DNA from 2 places in the Corynebacterium sp. 2571A genome. Region 1 is predicted to be linked to the other one. Evidence: predicted binding sites of a transcription regulator. Region 1 holds the regulator's gene; the other holds the start of a gene.

The links. Region 1 encodes LexA, which represses DNA repair genes until DNA is damaged. Its sites were predicted from a motif close to CGAACANNTGTTCG; they were not measured.
Region 2: the regulator LexA is predicted to act here: its motif matches at 3,417-3,430, upstream of recA (recombinase RecA).

The regions. Positions count from the first base shown of each region.
Region 1 is NZ_JASTTE010000004.1:7,090-16,220, forward strand. Features, by position in the region: gene QQS53_RS08750 (PTS fructose transporter subunit IIABC) at 1-1,367, opposite strand, end outside; gene QQS53_RS08755 (1-phosphofructokinase family hexose kinase) at 1,407-2,375, opposite strand; gene ptsP (phosphoenolpyruvate--protein phosphotransferase) at 2,826-4,595, shown strand; gene QQS53_RS08765 (DeoR/GlpR family DNA-binding transcription regulator) at 4,698-5,480, opposite strand; gene lexA (transcriptional repressor LexA) at 5,737-6,441, opposite strand; gene QQS53_RS08775 (hypothetical protein) at 6,697-7,143, shown strand; gene nrdR (transcriptional regulator NrdR) at 7,264-7,722, shown strand; gene hrpA (ATP-dependent RNA helicase HrpA) at 7,738-9,131, opposite strand, start outside.
Region 2 is NZ_JASTTE010000002.1:624,714-633,844, reverse strand. Features, by position in the region: gene miaB (tRNA (N6-isopentenyl adenosine(37)-C2)-methylthiotransferase MiaB) at 1-1,411, opposite strand, end outside; gene recX (recombination regulator RecX) at 1,473-2,069, opposite strand; gene recA (recombinase RecA) at 2,074-3,222, opposite strand; gene QQS53_RS06370 (DUF3046 domain-containing protein) at 3,460-3,675, opposite strand; gene QQS53_RS06365 (biotin transporter BioY) at 3,850-4,437, shown strand; gene QQS53_RS06360 (energy-coupling factor ABC transporter ATP-binding protein) at 4,424-5,116, shown strand; gene QQS53_RS06355 (energy-coupling factor transporter transmembrane component T family protein) at 5,136-5,753, shown strand; gene QQS53_RS06350 (PspA/IM30 family protein) at 5,852-6,721, opposite strand; gene QQS53_RS06345 (helix-turn-helix domain-containing protein) at 6,832-7,173, opposite strand; gene QQS53_RS06340 (CinA family protein) at 7,210-7,725, opposite strand; gene pgsA (CDP-diacylglycerol--glycerol-3-phosphate 3-phosphatidyltransferase) at 7,718-8,263, opposite strand; gene QQS53_RS06330 (YciI family protein) at 8,520-8,807, shown strand; gene QQS53_RS06325 (TerC family protein) at 8,956-9,131, opposite strand, start outside.

The DNA of each region.
Region 1 (9,131 bases):
AGGCCGCCGATAAAGCCGGCGCCCAGCAGCACGGCGATGGCGCCGCCGGCAAAGCCAGGGGCGATGCCGGGGCGGCCGGCCAGCGCGAAAGCGATATAGCCGGACAGCGCGGCCACGATGAAGCTCATGGCGGCCTGGCCGGTGGCGAACAGGACCGCGCCCAGGTAGAGCATCATCCCGGAGCGCTGGAATTCCATCATCGCCCCGTCGACCTCAACGGTATTGCCCGGCAGGTTGGTCGGGGAGTAGTTGGTGGTAATGGCCTGCCAGCCGTTGGCGACGTCCGCGCCGCCGAAGAGGAAGCCGAGCGCCAGCAGGAGGCCGCCGGCGGCCACGAACGGGACCATGTAGGACACACCGGTCATGATCGCCTGCTGGATGCGCTTGCCCCAGCCCAGCTTGGCGCCTTCCTCGGCCTCGTTGGACTGGGCCGCGGCGGTACCGCTGACCTTGCGGGCGTTCGGGTTCTGCGCGGCCGCCACGGCCTCATCCAGCATGGTGCCGGGCTCGTTGATGGCGCGCTTGACGCCGGACTCGATTACCGGTTTGCCGGCGAAGCGCTCGCGGTCGCGGACCCCGACGTCGGTGGCGAAGATGACGGCATCGGCAGCCTCGATGACGCTGCCGGGAAGCGGCTCCTGGTTGGCGGAGCCCTGGGTCTCCACGTGGAGCTCGATATCGGAGCGGGTATCCGCGTTTTGCGTCAGCGCGTCGGCTGCCATGTAGGTGTGGGCAATACCGGTCGGGCAGGCGGTCACCGCCACGATACGCGTGACCGCGGCACCGGACGCCGACTCCTGCGCACCGGTGGCATCAGTGCCATGAGATGGAGCGGCACCCGTGGCCGCGGCGGCCCCGGCCTGCGCCCCGGCGCTACCGGTAGTATCAGCGGCCTGCTTCTTCGGCTTCTTTTCGGCGTTGACCACGCCGAGCACGGCCTCGACGACCTCTTCCGGGCGCTGAGCGGTGCGCAGGACCTCGAGGAAGTCCGGGCGGACCAGCGCGCGGGCCAGCTTGGACAGGATCTTCAGGTGGGCCTTGCCGCCGCCTTCGGGGGCGGCGATGAGGAAGACCAGGTTCGCGTCGCCGTCCGGGCCGGAGAAGTCGACGCCGTCGGCCAGCCGGGCAAAGGCCAGGGTCGGCTCGGTGACCGCGGCGGAGCGGCAGTGCGGGATGGCGACCTGCCCGGCCACGCCGGTGCGTCCCTTCGACTCGCGTTCGATGGCCGGCTGGGCCAAGCCTTCGACCTCCGTGGCGCGGCCGGTGGCGTGCACCAGCGTGGCCAGCTCGGTGATGACCGAGTCGACGGAATCACCGAAGTGGGCATCAAGGGCCACCAGGTCGGCGGTGATGATTTCAGAAGCCATGAGACAGCTCCATTTCTTTAGGATTTCGGGAAAGGATGTTTAGTTATCAAGTTCGTCGAGCGTGGTGCCCGCCAGGTCGATCTGGTCCGGCCGAGGCAGGGTGGTACCGGCCAGGCCCGCGGCGGCCGTGCCGTAGGCGACGGCCTGGCGGAGCGACTCCGGGCGGCTGGTCCCATTGGTACGCGCCAGCAGGTAACCGGCGAGTGCGGAGTCGCCGGCGCCGACCGTGGAGACGACCTCGGCGGCCGGGGGCGTGGCCACCCAGGCCCCATCCGCGGTCACGAGTACCGCGCCGGCACCGCCCAGGGTCACCAGGATTTCGGCCACTCCGCGCTGCACCACGGAGCGGGCAGCAGCCACGACTCCAGAATAATCGCCGCCCGCGGCCTGCTCCTCGAGGGCGAGTCCGTCTTCGCCGGCGAGCTGGCCGAGCTCGAAGCCGTTGGGCTTGAGCAGGTCCGGTGCGGCCGCCTCCAGGTTACGGGCGATTTCCAGCATCGGCTGGTCAGAGGTGTCTACCGCTATCCGGGTCCGCGGGGAGGCGCTGCGCAGGGCCTTGATGAGCGAGGAATACCAGTCGGTCGGGCAGCCCGGCGGCAGGGAGCCGGCCAGGACCACCCAGTCCGCGTTGGCCGACAGGGCGCCCAGGCGCTGGATGATCTCTTGCTGGACCTCCGGGCCTACCAAGGGGCCGGGGCCGTTGATCTTGGTGGTGTCACCGGCCGGGTCGGTGATCGTCGTGTTCACGCGGATGGTCTGCTCGAGGGGTACCGCCTCGTAGGGCAGGGAGGCCTCCTCAACCAGGGAGAGGAAGAGGTCCGATGGGCCGGCCGGAAACAGCGCAACGGTGGGGTGCTCCGCCAGGTAGGCGGCGTGGGTGACGTTGATCCCTTTGCCGCCGGCGACTTGGGAGACGGACCGGGCGCGGTGGACCAGCCCGGTGGTCAGCGGTTCATCGAGGGACAGGGTCGCGTCGATGCTGGGGTTAGGGGTCAGCGTCAAAATCATAGTGGGTGGGCTTCCTCCGGCGGGCGCTTCGACCATGCGTTCCGCGTTTCACCGCTAGTTGTCCTTAACCGCCGGCGCAGGGCACAGGGCGGGGTGGGACTAGGCGGCGGGTCGCGGCCGAGTGGTCGAGGGGTCAATGTCAACGAGCTGTAACGCGTGACAACGTTTGCAGACGTTTACTTCGTATTGTTGCCCGATTATGCCCGTATGTCAATGGGTATATGTGGTTTTTCGTGGGTCTCGGTAGACTAGGCGGAAAGTTGTTCTCTTGCGGAGGCTGCTAGGGCCACCCCGAGTCTTGTTCTGCGGGGCCGAGGCGGCCCCGGGCCGGCTCCGGAAGAGCTGCAGAATTTGTATCTAGTGAGTACTGGCGAGCCTGAGTAGGATTGCCTTCACAACGCGTATATCGATCTTGTCTACTTAGTCTTTAGACGTAGGGAGAAGTTTTACATGACCAACACCGACAACACTGGCAGCTTGGCGGACACCACGTCGGCGAGCGCTGCGGCTAACGAAGCCGGACAGCGGGGCACCATCGCGGGCACCGGTGTGGTGGCCGGCGTCGCCTACGCTCCCGCGGTGTGGGTACGTCCCCGCCCGCAGCTGCCGCAATCCGGCGAGGCCATCGTCGCAGAAGGCCAGCGCGAGGCCGAGTTTGCGCGCTTCCAACAGGCCGCGGAAACCGTCGCGCAGCGCCTCGAGGGCCGGGCGGCAAGCGCTGAGGGCCACGCGGCGGAGGTCCTGAAGGCCACTGCCTCGATGGCGCGGGACAAGGGCTGGCACAAGACGGTGCGCAAGAACGTGCGCGGCGGCAATGGCGCGGAATACGCGGTCGTCGCCGCCACGGACAAGTTTGTCTCGATGTTCGAATCCGCCGGCGGCGTCATGGCCGAGCGCACGACGGACCTGAAGGACGTGCGCGATCGCGTCATCGCGGAGCTGCGCGGCGAGGACGAGCCGGGCCTGCCCTACGTCGAGGGCGAGGCCGTGCTCCTGGCCGACGACCTGGCGCCGGCGGATACCGCGACGCTGGACATCGACCGGATCAAGGCCCTGGTGACCGAGCTGGGCGGGCCCACCAGCCACACCGCCATCATCGCGCGCCAGCTGGACATCCCGTGCATAGTGGCCACGGGCGCGAAGCTGCGCGAGCTTTCCGCAGGGCAGTGGCTGTTCGTGGACGGTTCCCGCGGGCTGGTCGAGACCGGCGCGGACTCCGAAAGCTCGCGGGCCGCCGTGGCCGAATACCAGGCCAAGGCCGCCAAGATCGCCCAGTGGGAAGGCCCGGCGCAAACCAACGACGGCTACCGCGTGCAGCTGCTGGCCAACGTCGCCGACGGCAACGCCGCGCGGCTGGCGGCCGGCACCCAGGCCGAGGGCGTGGGCCTGTACCGCACCGAGCTGTCCTTCCTCAACGCTTCGGAGGAGCCGAGTGTCGACGAGCAGGCCCAAATTTACGCCAAGGTCTTCAACGCCTTCGGCGACCGCAAGGTCGTCGTGCGCACCCTGGACGCCGGCTCGGACAAGCCTATTAGCTACGCCACCCTCGATGACGAGGAGAACCCGGCGCTCGGCGTGCGCGGCCTGCGTATCGCCCGCGACAACGAGTCGCTGCTGACCCGGCAGTTGGACGCCATCGCCCAGGCCGCCGAGCAGCGCCCGGAAGGCGCGCAGACCTGGGTCATGGCGCCGATGGTGGCTACCGCGAACGAGGCCCGTTGGTTCGCCGGCCTGTGCCGGGAGCGCAACCTGATTCCGGGCGCGATGATTGAGGTCCCCGCCGCCGCCCTGATGGCAGACACCATCATGCCGCACCTCGACTTCGTGTCCATCGGCACGAACGACCTGACCCAGTACACCATGGCCGCGGACCGCCTGTCGCCGCAGCTGGCGTACCTGACCGACCCGTGGCAGCCGGCCGTGCTGCGGCTTATCCAGCACACCTGCGTGGTCGGCGGCGACAACAACGTCCCCGTCGGCGTCTGCGGCGAGGCCGCCGCGGATCCGATGCTCGCCGCGGTGCTCACCGGCCTGGGCGTTAACTCCCTGTCGGCCGCCTCGACCGCCGTTGCCGGCGTGGGCGCGCAGCTAGCCGAGCTGAGCTTTGAGGACTGCCAGAAGATCGCAGCAGCGGCCGTGTCCTGCGAAGGCCCCTCTGAGGCCCGCGAGAAGGTCCGCGAGCTCATCGAGGAATTCTCCCGCCCCGCGGCGGACAACTAAACGCCGCCGAAAAACATCACACCCGGCCCAGGCCCCGCTTTTCAAGTTGCGGGCCTGCGCCGGGTGTTTGGTATGTGGGGGAAGGGAGGGAAAGGCCCTTCTTTAAGCGTCGGCGGTGACGACCGTGATTTCGCGCTCGCGTAGCGCGTCGACGAAGCTTTGCGGTGCCGCCGAGTCCGTGATGACGACGTCGATGTCGGAGATCTTGGCAAAGCTGACCAAATAGTCGTTGCCCAGCTTGGAAGAGTCGCACAGGACAACGACCTTGCGGGCGTTGGTGACGAACGCGGCCTTGATGGCCGCCTCCTGCGCGTCCGCCGTGGACAGGCCGTGGTCCAGGGTCAGGGCGTTGGTGCCGATGAAGGCGACGTCGGCGCGCAGCAGCGCCATGGTGCGCAGGGCGGTGTCACCGACTACCGCCTGGGTAATGCCGCGTACCGTACCGCCCAGCAGCTGGACGTCCTTGATGCCGTTATTAGCCAGGGACAGGGCAATGGGCAAGCTGTTGGACACGATGGACAGCTGGTTGGCCAGCGGGCTGGCGGCGATCAGGTCGCTTAAGGCATTCGTGGTGGTGCCGGCGTCCAAGAAGATGCTGCCTGGGGTCTCGGGGAGGAACTCGAGGGCGGCCTCGGCGATCGCGGACTTTGCCCCCGTGGCCGAGCGCGAGCGCGTGTCGAGGGTGAACTCGGCGGTCTGGAAGGTCTGCGAGGCCACCGCGCCGCCGTGGACGCGGTGCACCACGCCTTCCCGGTCCAAAACGGCCAAGTCGCGGCGAATGGTTTCTGCGGTGACGTTGAATTTGTGGGAGAGTTCCGTGACATTGACGCGTCCCTCGACGGCGGTGAGGGACGCAATCTGCCGACGGCGTTCTTCTGCATACATGGGGGTAGTTCTCCTCGGTCCGTGGGTACGCACGCTGATGGGTTAGCGCACACGGTGAAATGGGTCTACTCAAATTGTCTCAGAAAAACCGCGTGGGCAAACACAAACAGAACAACCCAAGCGCCCGATTCTTGGGCTGCTTGGGTATCTCTTGAGGTAGATCGGACAAACCGGACCCGGGATCACACACACGGCGTGAGATTTTGCATGCCTGATTACCTCAGAAAGGGGGAATAACGCGGGATGTTCCGGGGAATTAAAGCTTGCGCATCACGGAGACGACCTTGCCCATGATTTCTGATTCGTCCCCGTTGATGGGGGAGTAAGCGTCATTGTGCGGCAGCAGCCAGACGCCGGTGGAGTCGCGGTGGAATTCCTTGACGGTTGCCTCCTCGCCGTCCAGTAGGGCCGCGACGAAGTCGCCTTCCTCGGCCGTGGACTGCGAGCGAACGATGACCCAATCCCCGTCGAGGATGCCGGCGTCCCGCATGGAGTCGCCTACGACCTGCAGCATGTAGAGGTCCCCGCCGCCGACGACCTCGTCCGGCATGGGGTAATAGGTGTCGATGTTTTCTTCGGCCGTGATGGGGGTCCCGGCGGCAATGCGCCCGACGACGGGGATGTAGCTGACCTGGCCCGCGTCCGGCGGGGTCTGGGGGAGCTCGGCGGACTTGCTGGCCTTCTCGGCCTTCGCGTCTTCCTTCTCAGTGTTGAGGTGGCGAACGTCGACCGCACGCGGCTTGTTGGGATCGCGCCGCAGGAAGCCCTTTTCCTCCAGCTGCTTGAGCTGATAGGCCACCGAGGAGGTGGACTGGAGGCCGGCCGCGTCACCGATCTCGCGGATGCTCGGCGGGTAGCCGCGCAGGAGCACGGCGTCGTGAATGACCTCGAGGATGCGCCGCTGGCGGGCACTCAAGGAGTCCAGGGTGGGCTTCTGTGAGGATTTGCTGGGTCGGGCCATGGTCTTTAACTCTCCAAGTTGGTTGGCAGGTCGGATAGTCGGTCACAGGCACTGCGGGCCCGCGTAAATTCCTACCTTCATTTCTAGCACGAAAAGTACAAATGTTCGAGATCTTCGACCGCGCGCTAGACAAACTCTGGGAAGCCTGCTATAAATCGAACACAGAACCTAATTCGAACATTCGAACGAAGAAAAGCCGGCGCCATGTCGGGGTCCAGATTTAGACTCGGTGGCACCAAGAAAGGAAAGATTACTATGACTCTCGCATTTGATGACCGCCGTATTGCTAACACCGAACATGCAGCTTACCGCTCCGGCGCCCTCGCGCCTTCCGTGGTCCCCGCGGCCGCGGTGTGGGAGCCTTCCGCCCCCTTTTCCGGAAACCGCAACCCCAACGCCGGCTGGCCGGGAGGCGGGCCGGCCGGCACGAGTGAGCGTTATTCTCGAACCCTCACGCTAGATAATCGAACAGACCGTCGTTCGCAGCCCGCGTTGAGTGCCGAGGATTTCGCAGGGCAGCCGCGCGGCGCCGTTACTGAGCAGGCGCGCCAGAAGGGCAACTACGCGCTCGGTGCTGTGTTCGGATTCGCCGTCTTCCTGGGCACGTTGGCGGCGGGCATGGGCCTGGTCGACGGCACGGATGCGGCCGGTTCCCTGGGCACGACGGACAGCGCCGTGACCCAGCAGGCGACCCTGAACTAGTAGGCGGGCTCGCCCGGCCGGTTGAGGCGCGCTCCGGCGCAGTAGACTGGTAGCGCATCCGCTTTATCTGCGGTGGCGGATTGAGCCGGAAAGCTAGAAAGATACGGGGAGCGAGCCACATTGTATTGCCCATTTTGTCACCACGAGCAGTCACGCGTTATTGATTCCCGCGTCGTTGACGCGGGTGCGTCCATCCGCCGCCGGCGCGAGTGTTCTTCGTGCCGGGGCCGTTTCACCACGGTCGAAAAGGCGGTGCTGTCCGTGGTTAAGCGCAACGGGCTGTCCGAGCCCTTCAGCCGCGACAAGCTGATCCGCGGCGTGCGCCGCGCCTGCCAGGGCCGCGACGTCTCAGACGACGCGCTCAAGCGCCTAGCCCAGGAGGTGGAGGAGACCGTGCGCAGCCACGGCAGCTCCCAGATCAACGCCAACGATATTGGCCTTGCCATCCTCGACCCGCTGCGCGACCTCGATGAGGTGGCGTACCTGCGCTTTGCCTCCGTGTATAAGTCCTTCGACAGCGCGGACGATTTCGAGTCGGAGATCCGCCTGATGAAGCGCCGCGACCGCAGCAGTTTTTAGGCTCCCGCTGCCGCGCTAGGCTAGCTTATCGACCGCCTTTTGGATGCGCCGCAGGGACACCGCGTGCGCGGTGCCGAGGCGCTGGGCGAACAGGGAGACCCGGAGTTCCTCGATCATCCAGTAGATCTCGCGCACCGCCTTGGTCTTGGAGCGGCCGGCCGGCAGGGAACGCAGGCGATTGTTGAGGTAGGCCTTGGCCTCTTCGACCTCGGCCTGGCGGTCCGCGTCCTTGTCCGGATCCAGGTTCATCTCCTCCAAGCGGATGCGCACGGCCTGCAGGTAGCGCGGCAGGTGCCGCAGGTGCTCGATGCCGTTTTTCGTGATCGCCTGCGGGGGAAGCAGGAAATCCAGCTGGGCGCGAATGTCGTCAATGGCCGGGCCGGTCCACTTGTTGAGCTCGTGGGTGACGCGGCCGTATTCGACCAGGCCCGGGGCGATGGCGACGACCATCTGCCGCACGCGCCCGGGAACCGCCGGGGCAACCTTTTTGCGCAGCTGGTCGAATTCCTCCGGGGAGCGCACCGGGCCGCCGGCCTCCAGCATGAGATCGCGGATGGCGGCCACGCGGGCGTCGGAGACCAGGCCCTCGGCGCCGCCGTGCGGGTAGTTGTCGATGGCCACGCGTTGCTGCAAGGGCAGGCCCTTGACCATGGGGCGCGGGTTGACGGTGATCTCGCGCATGAGCAAGGTCAGCGTCGTGGTCAGCATGGCGGCATCGGCCGCGGCCTTGGTGGGGTGGACCTTGACCTCGACTCCGTCCTTCGTGGCGACCAGCGCCGGGTAGGCGGTGACCTCGTGGCCGTCCACCGTGGTGCGGATCTCGTCGTCGATGTCGCCCAGGTTATCGGCGCGCCATTCCTTTACCGCGGGTGAGGAGGAGGTGCGGCTGGCCTTGGCCACGGAGGAGCGGATGGAGCCGGCCTGGCGGTGCACCAGCGCGGAAAGATCGCGGTCGGAGTCGATGACCTTGCCCCGCTTATCGATGGCCGCGTAGTTCATGCAGAGGTGGTCGGGCAGCGTCTGCGGGCGGAAATCCACGGCGTTGATGCCTTGGCCGCCGAGCTCGCGCAGGACATCGGCGAGCTGCTCCGTGATCGGGCTCGCGTAGGGGACCAGCTTGTCCAGGGCGCGCTCCGCGAACTCCGGGGCGGGCACCACCGTGCGCCGCAGGGCCTTCGGCAGGCTGCGGATGAGCTCGGTGACCAGCTCTAAGCGCAGGCCCGGCACCAGCCAATCGAAGCCGGTCGTGTCCAGGCCGGCCAGCATGGGCACCGGCACCTGGATGGTCACGCCGTCCATGGGATCGCCGGGGCTGAAGTGGTACGACAGGTCCAGCTCCACGTCGCCGGCGCGCCAGGTATCGGGGAAGTCCTCCTCGGTCACGCGGTTATCGTCGTCATTGACCAGCG
Region 2 (9,131 bases), on a different contig from region 1:
ACATGTCGCCGGCCTTGGTGCGGCGGTGGGAGCTCACCCCGGCGTCGGCCACCAGGAAGAAGGATCCGGAATCCGTCACCGTGGTGTGCACGACGTCGCCGGGGCGGATGTCGTCCCGGATGTCGTTTCCGTCGCCGTCCACTGCGGCGAAGTGGACCAGGCGGCCGTCCCGGGCGCGCCCGGACAGGCGGTGGGTCTGGTCGTTCTTGCGCCCGCCGGTGGCCTGCACGAGCAGCTCCACGTCGGTGCCTACCAGCTGGGCGTTTTCCTCGGCCTGGATGGAGTCCTGCAGGGCCACCAGGCGCTCGAAGCGGTCCTGGACGACGTCCTTAGGGATTTGCTGTTCCATCTCCGCCGCCGGGGTGCCCGGCCGCGGGGAGTACTGGAACGTGAACGCGGAGCTAAACCGCGCCTTGCGTACCAACTCCATGGTCTCCTGGAAGTCCCCCTCGGTCTCGCCCGGGAAGCCGACGATGATGTCGGTAGTGATCGCCGCGTGCGGGATCTTCTCGCGGACCTCATCCAGGATGCGGAGGAATTTCTTCGTGCGGTAGGACCGGCGCATGTCTTTGAGCACCTTATCCGAGCCCGACTGGAGCGGCATGTGCAGCTGCGGGCAGACCGCCGGGGTCTCCGCCATGGCGTCGATGACGTCGGAGGTAAATTCCGCCGGGTGCGGGGAGGTAAAGCGCAGGCGCTCCAGGCCCTCGATCTGGCCCACCTGGCGCAAGAGCTTGGAAAACGCGTACTTGTCGCGCGGCAGTTCCGGGTCGGCGAAGTGGACGCCGTAGGCGTTGACGTTCTGGCCCAGCAGGGTCACCTCGGACACGCCCTGGTCGACCAGCGCCTGGACCTCGGCGAGGATGTCGCCGGGCCGGCGGTCCTCTTCCTTGCCGCGCAGCGAGGGCACGATGCAGAAGGTGCACGTGTTGTTGCAGCCCACGGAGATGGACACCCAACCGGAGTAGGCGGACTCGCGCTTGGCGGGCAGCACCGAGGGGAACGCCTCCAGCGCGTCGACGATTTCGATCTGCGCCTCGTCGTTATGGCGGGCGCGCTCCAGCAGCGTCGGCAGCGCAGACATGTTGTGGGTACCGAAAACAGCGTCCACCCACGGCGCGTTGGTCAAGACGGTGTCCTTGTCCTTCTGCGCCAGGCACCCGCCCACGGCGATCTGCATGCCGGGGTGGTTCTCCTTGGTCTTCTTCAGTGAGCCCAGGGTGCCGTAGAGACGCTTGTCGGCGTTCTCGCGCACCGCGCAGGTGTTGAAGACGATGAGATCCGGCTCCGCCTCCTGCGGGGCGGCCACGTAACCGGCGTCTTCCAGGAGGCCGGAGATACGCTCCGAGTCGTGCACGTTCATCTGGCAGCCGAACGTGCGCACCTCGTAGGTGCGCGGGTTTTCAGTCATGGGGTTAGTCACGACGGTTCATTTTAATGATCAACCAGGCCATGTCATAACCGCCCGGGGCCTAGGCTTCCAGCTCGGCCTCGCGCTCGGCCAGCGCCTTCTTCGCCAGATCCAGCGAGTCAGATTCCCGGAACCCGCGGCGGGCCAGCACACCCACGATGCGGCGTAGCGCCTTGTCCCGCTCGTGCCGATCCGCCGGCACGGCCTTCACGCCGCGGGCCTTCTTTTGCGCCAGCGACCAGGCCATGGCGCGCTCGTCGGCGGCGTCGATCTGCTCCAACGCCTCTTGGCGTTCCTCCGCACCCACGCCCTTGCGTTGCAGCTCCTGGTCCAGCACGCGGGCGGATTTCCCGCGGGCCTGGTGGCGCTGGCGCACCCACTCGCGGGCGAAGGCGGCGTCATCAACCAGCCCTACCCGGGACAAGTCATCCACAACGTCCGCGACGACCGCGGGATCGAATTCCAGCTTCTCCAGGCGCTGGGCGAGCTCATGCCGCGAGCGGGAGCGCTGGTCCAGCAGCCGCAAGGCGCGCTCGCGGACCTGGGACTTGGATTCCTCGGCTTCTTTATCGAAGAGATCGGTCTCCCCGCTGCCGCGCGCATAATCGTCCAAGGCGCGCTGCAGCTGCGCAATCTTGTCCGGCGATGGCTGCGGCATCTACCTAGTCCTGGTCGTCGTCGTCAAAGTCGACGTTCGGCACCAGGCCCACCGACTCATCCGTAAGGTCATCATCGGCACCCGGCACGTCCATGGCGACTTCCTCGTCCGCGTTGGCGGCGTCGGCACCCACGCCCAGCTTCTTGAAGATTTTCTTCTCGATCTCGTTGGCCAGGTCCTGGTTTTCCTTCAGGAAATTGCGGGCCTTCTCCTTGCCCTGCCCCAGCTGGTCGCCTTCGTAGGTGAACCAGGAGCCGGACTTCTTGATGAAGCCGTGCTCGACGCCCAAGTCGATGATGGAGGACTCACGGGAGATGCCCTCGCCGTACATGATGTCGAACTCCGCGATCTTGAACGGCGGGGAGACCTTGTTCTTGACGATCTTCATCTTGGTGCGGTTACCGATGGCGTCCTGGCCGTCCTTCAGGGTCTGGATGCGGCGGATGTCGCAGCGCACCGAGGCGTAGAACTTCAGGGCCTTACCGCCAGTGGTCGTCTCCGGGGAGCCGAACATGACGCCGATCTTTTCACGCAGCTGGTTAATGAAGATGGCGGTGGTGCCGGAGTTGTACAGCGCGCCGGTCATCTTACGCAGCGCCTGCGACATCAGGCGGGCCTGCAGGCCGACGTGGCTGTCGCCCATTTCGCCTTCGATTTCCGCCTTCGGCGTCAGCGCGGCCACGGAGTCCACCACGATGATGTCGATGGCACCGGAACGCACCAGCATGTCCGCGATCTCCAGCGCCTGCTCACCGGTATCCGGCTGGGAGACCAGCAGGTTGTCCGTGTCCACGCCCAGCAGGCGGGCGTATTCCGGGTCAAGAGCGTGCTCGGCGTCGATAAAGGCGGCAATGCCCCCGCCCTTCTGGGCCTCCGCAATGGCGTGCAGGGCCACCGTGGTCTTACCGGAAGACTCCGGGCCATAGATCTCCACCACGCGGCCGCGCGGGAAGCCGCCGATGCCCAGGGCGATATCAATGGCGGTGTTACCGGAGGAGATCGCCTGGATGGGCGGGCGGTTGTCATCGCCCAGGCGCATGACCGCGCCCTTGCCATAATCCTTTTCGATCATGGCCATCGCGGCGTCTAGCGCCTTCTTGCGGTCATCCGCGCTATTTCCGGTGGCTTTAGCGGACTTCTTCTTAGCAGCCATGGTTCTAACTCACCTTTTCTTCAACAAGTCTTTTGGGGCTTGAGTACTTAGAGCACTTCGCGTTTATAACTCAGCGCACGGATAAACCCGCGGCCTTAACTTTTAGACTCCGCCGGCTAGCCGGTGGGTTCCCGCGCGCTGGCGTTTACACCGTAAAACTTAAAACCGCCGACGGACACCGACCCCATAGTACACGCACGCCTGTTCGAATTTCGAATGCGGCACGCCGTCTGCAGATCATGTGGTCGGATAGTCCACGCCCAGTCGGCGCTCTTCCGGGACGCTGAAATCGTCACACAACCCGTCCCAGACTGTGCCCGGATCGACGCCGCGTTCGATAAGCGCGTCCGCGGTATCCCCGAATTCGGCCAGGACATGCGAATGGGAAATCCAGGCGGCCTTTTCGGCCCCGAATTCGTCCGTAATAAGCTGGGTGTACTCCGTCAAACGCATGCCCGCCATCCTACCGCGTTATATCCGCGGCCAACCAACCCGGCGGGCGGGATGAAAAACGTTTGCCTTCCTCACTATAAGGGGTGCTAACGGGGGTACCACTACCCTGCATGAACACCGTTCAAAAGTGCCAGTTTCCTGCAGAATATCAATTCGCTGCTAGGGTTTTCGGGCATGAAGAAGAATACTCTGGCCTCCGATCTGGCCTACGTGGCGGTCTTTACCGCCCTCGTCATTGTCCTCGCCTTTGTCTCCATCCCCGTCGGCACCGCCGGCGTCCCGATCGTTTTGCAAAACGCCGCCATCATCCTGGCCGGGCTCGTCCTGGGCGGCAAGCGCGGCCTGGCCGTCGGCCTGCTCTTCCTCTTCCTCGGACTAGCCCTGCCGGTACTGGCCGGCGGCGGCACCACGCTGCGCGCCCTGGCCGGCCCGACCGTGGGCTACATCATCGGATACGTGATCTCCCCGTGGGTCGCCGGCTCCATCGCCTACCGCGCCCCGCGCGCCAAGGGCGCCCGCATCGGCATCTTCATCCTGGCCGGCGTCGTGGCCCTGCTCATCCAGTACGTCTGCGGTGCTATCGGCCTGATGGTCCGCTCCGGCCTTTCGCTGACCGAGGCCACCGTGGCTCAGTTCGCCTTCGTCCCGGTGGACTCCGCGAAGCTCGTCGTCGCCATCATCATTGCCTACGGCGTGCACGCCGCCTTCCCGGATCTCATGGGCGCTACCAAGCGACGAGCTGACCGCCGTGCCAACAATTAAGTTCGACCACGTCGGCGTCACCTACGACGAGACCGAGGTCCTGCGCGACATCTGCCTGGAGCTTAACGAGCACCGTATCGGCATCATCGGCGCGAACGGCGGTGGCAAGTCCACCCTGACCCGTCTAATCAACGGACTGGGTGAGCCGACCAGCGGTACGGTGACGGTCGACGGACTCGACGTCGAAGACAACGGCAAGGAGCTGCGCAAGAAGATCGGTTTCGTCTTCTCCGATGCCGAAAACCAGATCGTCATGCCACAGGTGCGCGACGACGTCGCCTTCTCCCTGCGCCGCTTCAAGCTGTCGAAGGAGGAGCGCAACCGCCGCGTCGACGCCGCATTGGAGCGTTTCGGACTGACGGACCTAGCGGAGCAATCCCCGCACACCCTGTCGGGCGGGCAGAAGCAGATGCTGGCGCTAGCGGCCGTACTCGTCATCGACCCCACGCTGATCCTCGCTGACGAGCCCACGACCCTGCTGGACCTGCGCAACCGCGACCGCATCCGGCGCGAGTTTGCCAGCCTGGAGCAACAGCTCATCGTCGTCACGCACGACCTGGATTTCCTCAGCGACTTCGACCGGGTCATCTGCATTGACGACCACCAGGTCGCCGCCGACGGCCCGCCGGCGGAGGTCTTGAGCTTCTACCGCGACCTCATGGCAGCCCGCCCGCTCTAAGGCAAAGGAGTCAACGCTCGTGCGGCGCAAAAACATACCGCTGAATGTCTACGTCGATAAAGACACCATCGTTCACCGGCTCTCTCCCTCGGTGAAGCTGGCTATCATCATCGTCTTTATCTTGGTCACCAGCATCTTCATCAGGACCATCCCCTGGGCCCTAGCCGCGGCAATCGTAGGCGCTATCCCCTACGCCCTGGCCCAGGTCCCGCCGTCCATCATCGCCAGCCAGCTCACCCCGCCCTTGTTTATCCTCGTGCCGCTGGCGGCCTTCCAGTGGTGGTCGCGCGACTTCGAGTACGCGGCAGTGATGTTCTTGACCATCTTCGCGGCGATGGAGGTCGCCTTCCTGCTCACTCTCACCTCGACGGTGGACGAGATCATGGAGTCGATGGAGCGGACCCTTGCTCCCCTGGCGCGTTTCGGCCTGCCCGTGGAGACCATCAGCTTGGCGATGTCCCTGACTATCCGACTCATCCCGCTGATGTTCGAAACCGTCGGCGAGGTCTTGGACGCCCGCAAGGCCCGCGGAGCGAACATGTCCGTGATGGCCTTTGCCACCCCGGTGGTCATTCGCTCCATCCGCCGCGCCCAGGCAATGGGCGAGGCGCTGGCCGCCCGCGGCGTCGGCGATTAGGGCCAGCAACGCAGCAAGCCCCCAGCTTCCCTGTTCGGGATGGCTGGGGGTTGTGTCTGTCAGCGGGCGCTGATGCTAAGCACAGTAGCTAGTGCGGATTACTCACCGCGCAGCTCGCGCAGGCGGGCCTCCACGGCGTCGTTGCTGACCTCCGGCTGGGCTGCCTTGTCGGCGGCCGACTGGGCGTTGCCGCTGGTGCTCTGGCCGGACTCAATCTGCTGCTTCTTCTGGCCCGACTCGACCGGCTTGGAGTCGTTCATCTCGGCGCGGATCTGCTCCAGGCGGGAGTGGCCGGCCAGCTGCACGCCGGCCTGCTGGACTTCCTGCATGCGGGACTCGACGGAGTTCTCAGCCAGCTCGGCCTGCCCCAGAGCCTTGGAGTAGCGGCGCTCGATCTTGTCGCGGACGGCGTCCAGCGACGGGGTCGAGCCGTTGGACAGCTCGTTCATGCTGCTCAGCGACTCGGAGACCTTCTCCTGCATCTTGGCCTGCTCCAGCTGGCTCAGCAGCTTGGAGCGCTCCGCCACCTTCTCGCGCAGCGCCATAGCGTTGCGCTCGACAGCCTTCTTGGCCTGGTCTGCCTGCTGCAGGGCCTGGTCGTGCAGCTTCTTGGTGTCCTCGACGGACTGCTCCGCGGTCACCAGCTGCGCGGCGAAGGCCTCAGCGGCGTTTTCGTACTCGACCGCCTTGGTCTCGTCGCCGTCGGCGCGGGCCTTGTCGGCCAGCTGCAGGGCCTGCTTGGTGTTGCCCTGCAGCTTCTCGATCTCGCCCAGGCGGCGGTTCAGCTGCATTTCCAACTGGCGCTGGTTACCGATGACGGCCGCAGCCTGCTGGGACAGTTCCTGGTGCTGGCGCTGAGCGTCCTCGATGGCCTGCTCGATCTGGACCTTCGGATCGGCGTTTTCCTCAATCTTGGAGTCAAACAAAGCCATCAGGTACTTCCAGAGTTTGGAAAATGGGTTAGCCATGAGCCAAGGGCCTCTTTTCTTTAAACATATCGATTGCTCAGTAGTGCTTCGACCCACCATCGTAGCGAAAATAGCGGGCACACGCTGCCAATAGGCGGCGTCAAGGGGAGCTAAAGCTCGGAGGCAGCCGGGGCGGTCTGCGCCAGTTCTTCATCCACCGACGGCAGCGCCATGTAGCCGGCGGCCTCGATGAGTACGTCGGCCACCGACACGTCGAGCGCGCCGCAGACCGCCGCGAGCATCTCGGAGGAAACCTCCTTGCGGCCGCGCTCGAGCTCGGACAGGTAGCCCGGGGAGACGTGGGCGACCGCGGCGAGCTCGCGCAGAGTCACGGACTTGTCCGCGCGGAAAGCACGCAGGCTCAAGCCCAGGGCCTCCCGCAGCAGCGGCTCGTTCAACGGCGCGGCATGGGAGCGGGTGGGGGTATCCAGCAGTGCGGTAGTAGTGTTCATCACTAGTTCCAACGGCTCAGTAACGTACTTTGTTCCCTATCGGCGAGGAAAATTTCGAATCTTTTCCACAGCCACGGCAAGCGTGTCGGCCACTGCCCTGGCCCGAATCTCGTCTCGGGTACCCGAAAGGCCAGCACGACCACCCACTTGCCAGGAGTGCTGGGAGTCATCCGGGGCGGCAAGCCCCGCCCAGACCTCGCCAACCGCGTGCCCGTCCTGCGGGTCGGGCCCGGCCACGCCGGTCAAGGCCAAGCCCCAGTCGGCGCCGCACTGCGCCCGCGCCCCCGCGGCCATTGCCTCCGCCACTGGAGCGGAGATAACAGTGTGCTCCGCGATCAGCGCGGGGTCCACGCCGGCCAGCGTGGTCTTGAGTTCAGTGGCGTAGGTGACCAGTCCCCCGCGCAGGACCGCCGATGCCCCGGGCACCGTGGCGAGCGTGGCCGCGCCCAGCCCCGCGGTCAGGGACTCGCACCAGGCGACGGTCTCGCCGCGCTCCTTCAGTGCGGTCACCATCTCACGGGCGGCGGGGTTTGGGCCAGAAGGATTAGGCATTGTGCTTCCGGGCATCCGCCAGGTACTGCACGCCCGTGACAACCGTGACGGCCATGGCTAGGAGCATGACGGTCAGCGTCGGGATATTCATCCAGTCGGGCAACGGGCACAGATACATGGCTACAGCCAGTGACTGCAAAACGGTCTTGAGCTTGCCGCCCTTGGAGGCCGGGACCACCAGACCGCGTCGCAGCATGACCATGCGCCAGATAGTGATGCCGAACTCGCGCACCAGGATGACCACGGTGATCCACCACGGCAACACCCCGATGATATTCAGACAGACCAGCGCCGTGGTCATCAGCGCCTTGTCTGCAATCGGATCGGCAATCTTGCCGAAATCCGTGATGAGCCCCTTAGCCCGGGCGATGTCGCCGTCGAGCTTGTCCGTAATCATCAGCAGGACGAAGACAGCAAACGCCCACCACTGATGTTCAGCCAACACGAGCCAGGCAAAGAACGGAATGAAAAGGATTCGCAGGCTAGTCAGGATGTTGGGCAGGTTCCAATTGGAGGGCTTCTCCCCGCCGCGCTTCAAGCCCCCGCCACCGCTGTGCGCTGGGCCGGGGTTGGATGACCTAGTTCCTGGTTGACTCACGCCTACAATCTTACCTGCTTTAGATAGTTTCCTTTTCTGCCACGGCCCAAACGGGGCCCCACCGGACAATCAGCGAGGCGGACAAAGCCAAACCCCCGCTAGTTCAGGGAGCAAGTCTCGCCCAGGAATAGACCAGGAACCGATCTAGTCCGCAAGAAAACCGCCGGGGCGGGCGCTAAAAAACTAAGATGACAGCATGAAGTATTTCGCCACCTTTTACGACTACGCGCCCACCAACCCGCTCGTGTCGGAGCAGCGCCCCGCCCACCGCGAATTCATCAACAGCCTGCACGAGAAGGGCCTCATTGTGGGCTCCGGCCCCCACCCGGATTCAGCCGGCGGGGCGCTCATCATCCTGCAGCTAGACGACGACGCCCAGGTCGCCGACGCCATCAAGATCATGGACGACGACCCGTTCCACACCTCAGGCGTGGTAACCCGCCGCAGCTTCCGCGAGTGGAACCCCGTCACCAAGATTTTTTAGACTGCGCATTCTTTCATTCCGGCGCCGCAGCGCCATATGCCCGACCAGATTCCCCATCAACAGCGTAGATACGGGCTTTCGAAAGATCGTGCTCGGGGCGATCGGGTGGGGGCGGTGCGCTAGCGCACCGCCCCCACCATGGTCGGGCTTAAGGCAATTCGGAACTGGCGACCTCGTCGGCCTTGCCGATGAGGTGGCCGCGCTTGTCGCGGACGATCTTGTTGCCTTCCTCGTCCCAGTCGTAGTGGTTGTGGGAGACTTTGATGCCGCCTTGGGCTTCGTCGCGTTTGTTCTTCCAGATGGATGCCAACACCGTGATGACAA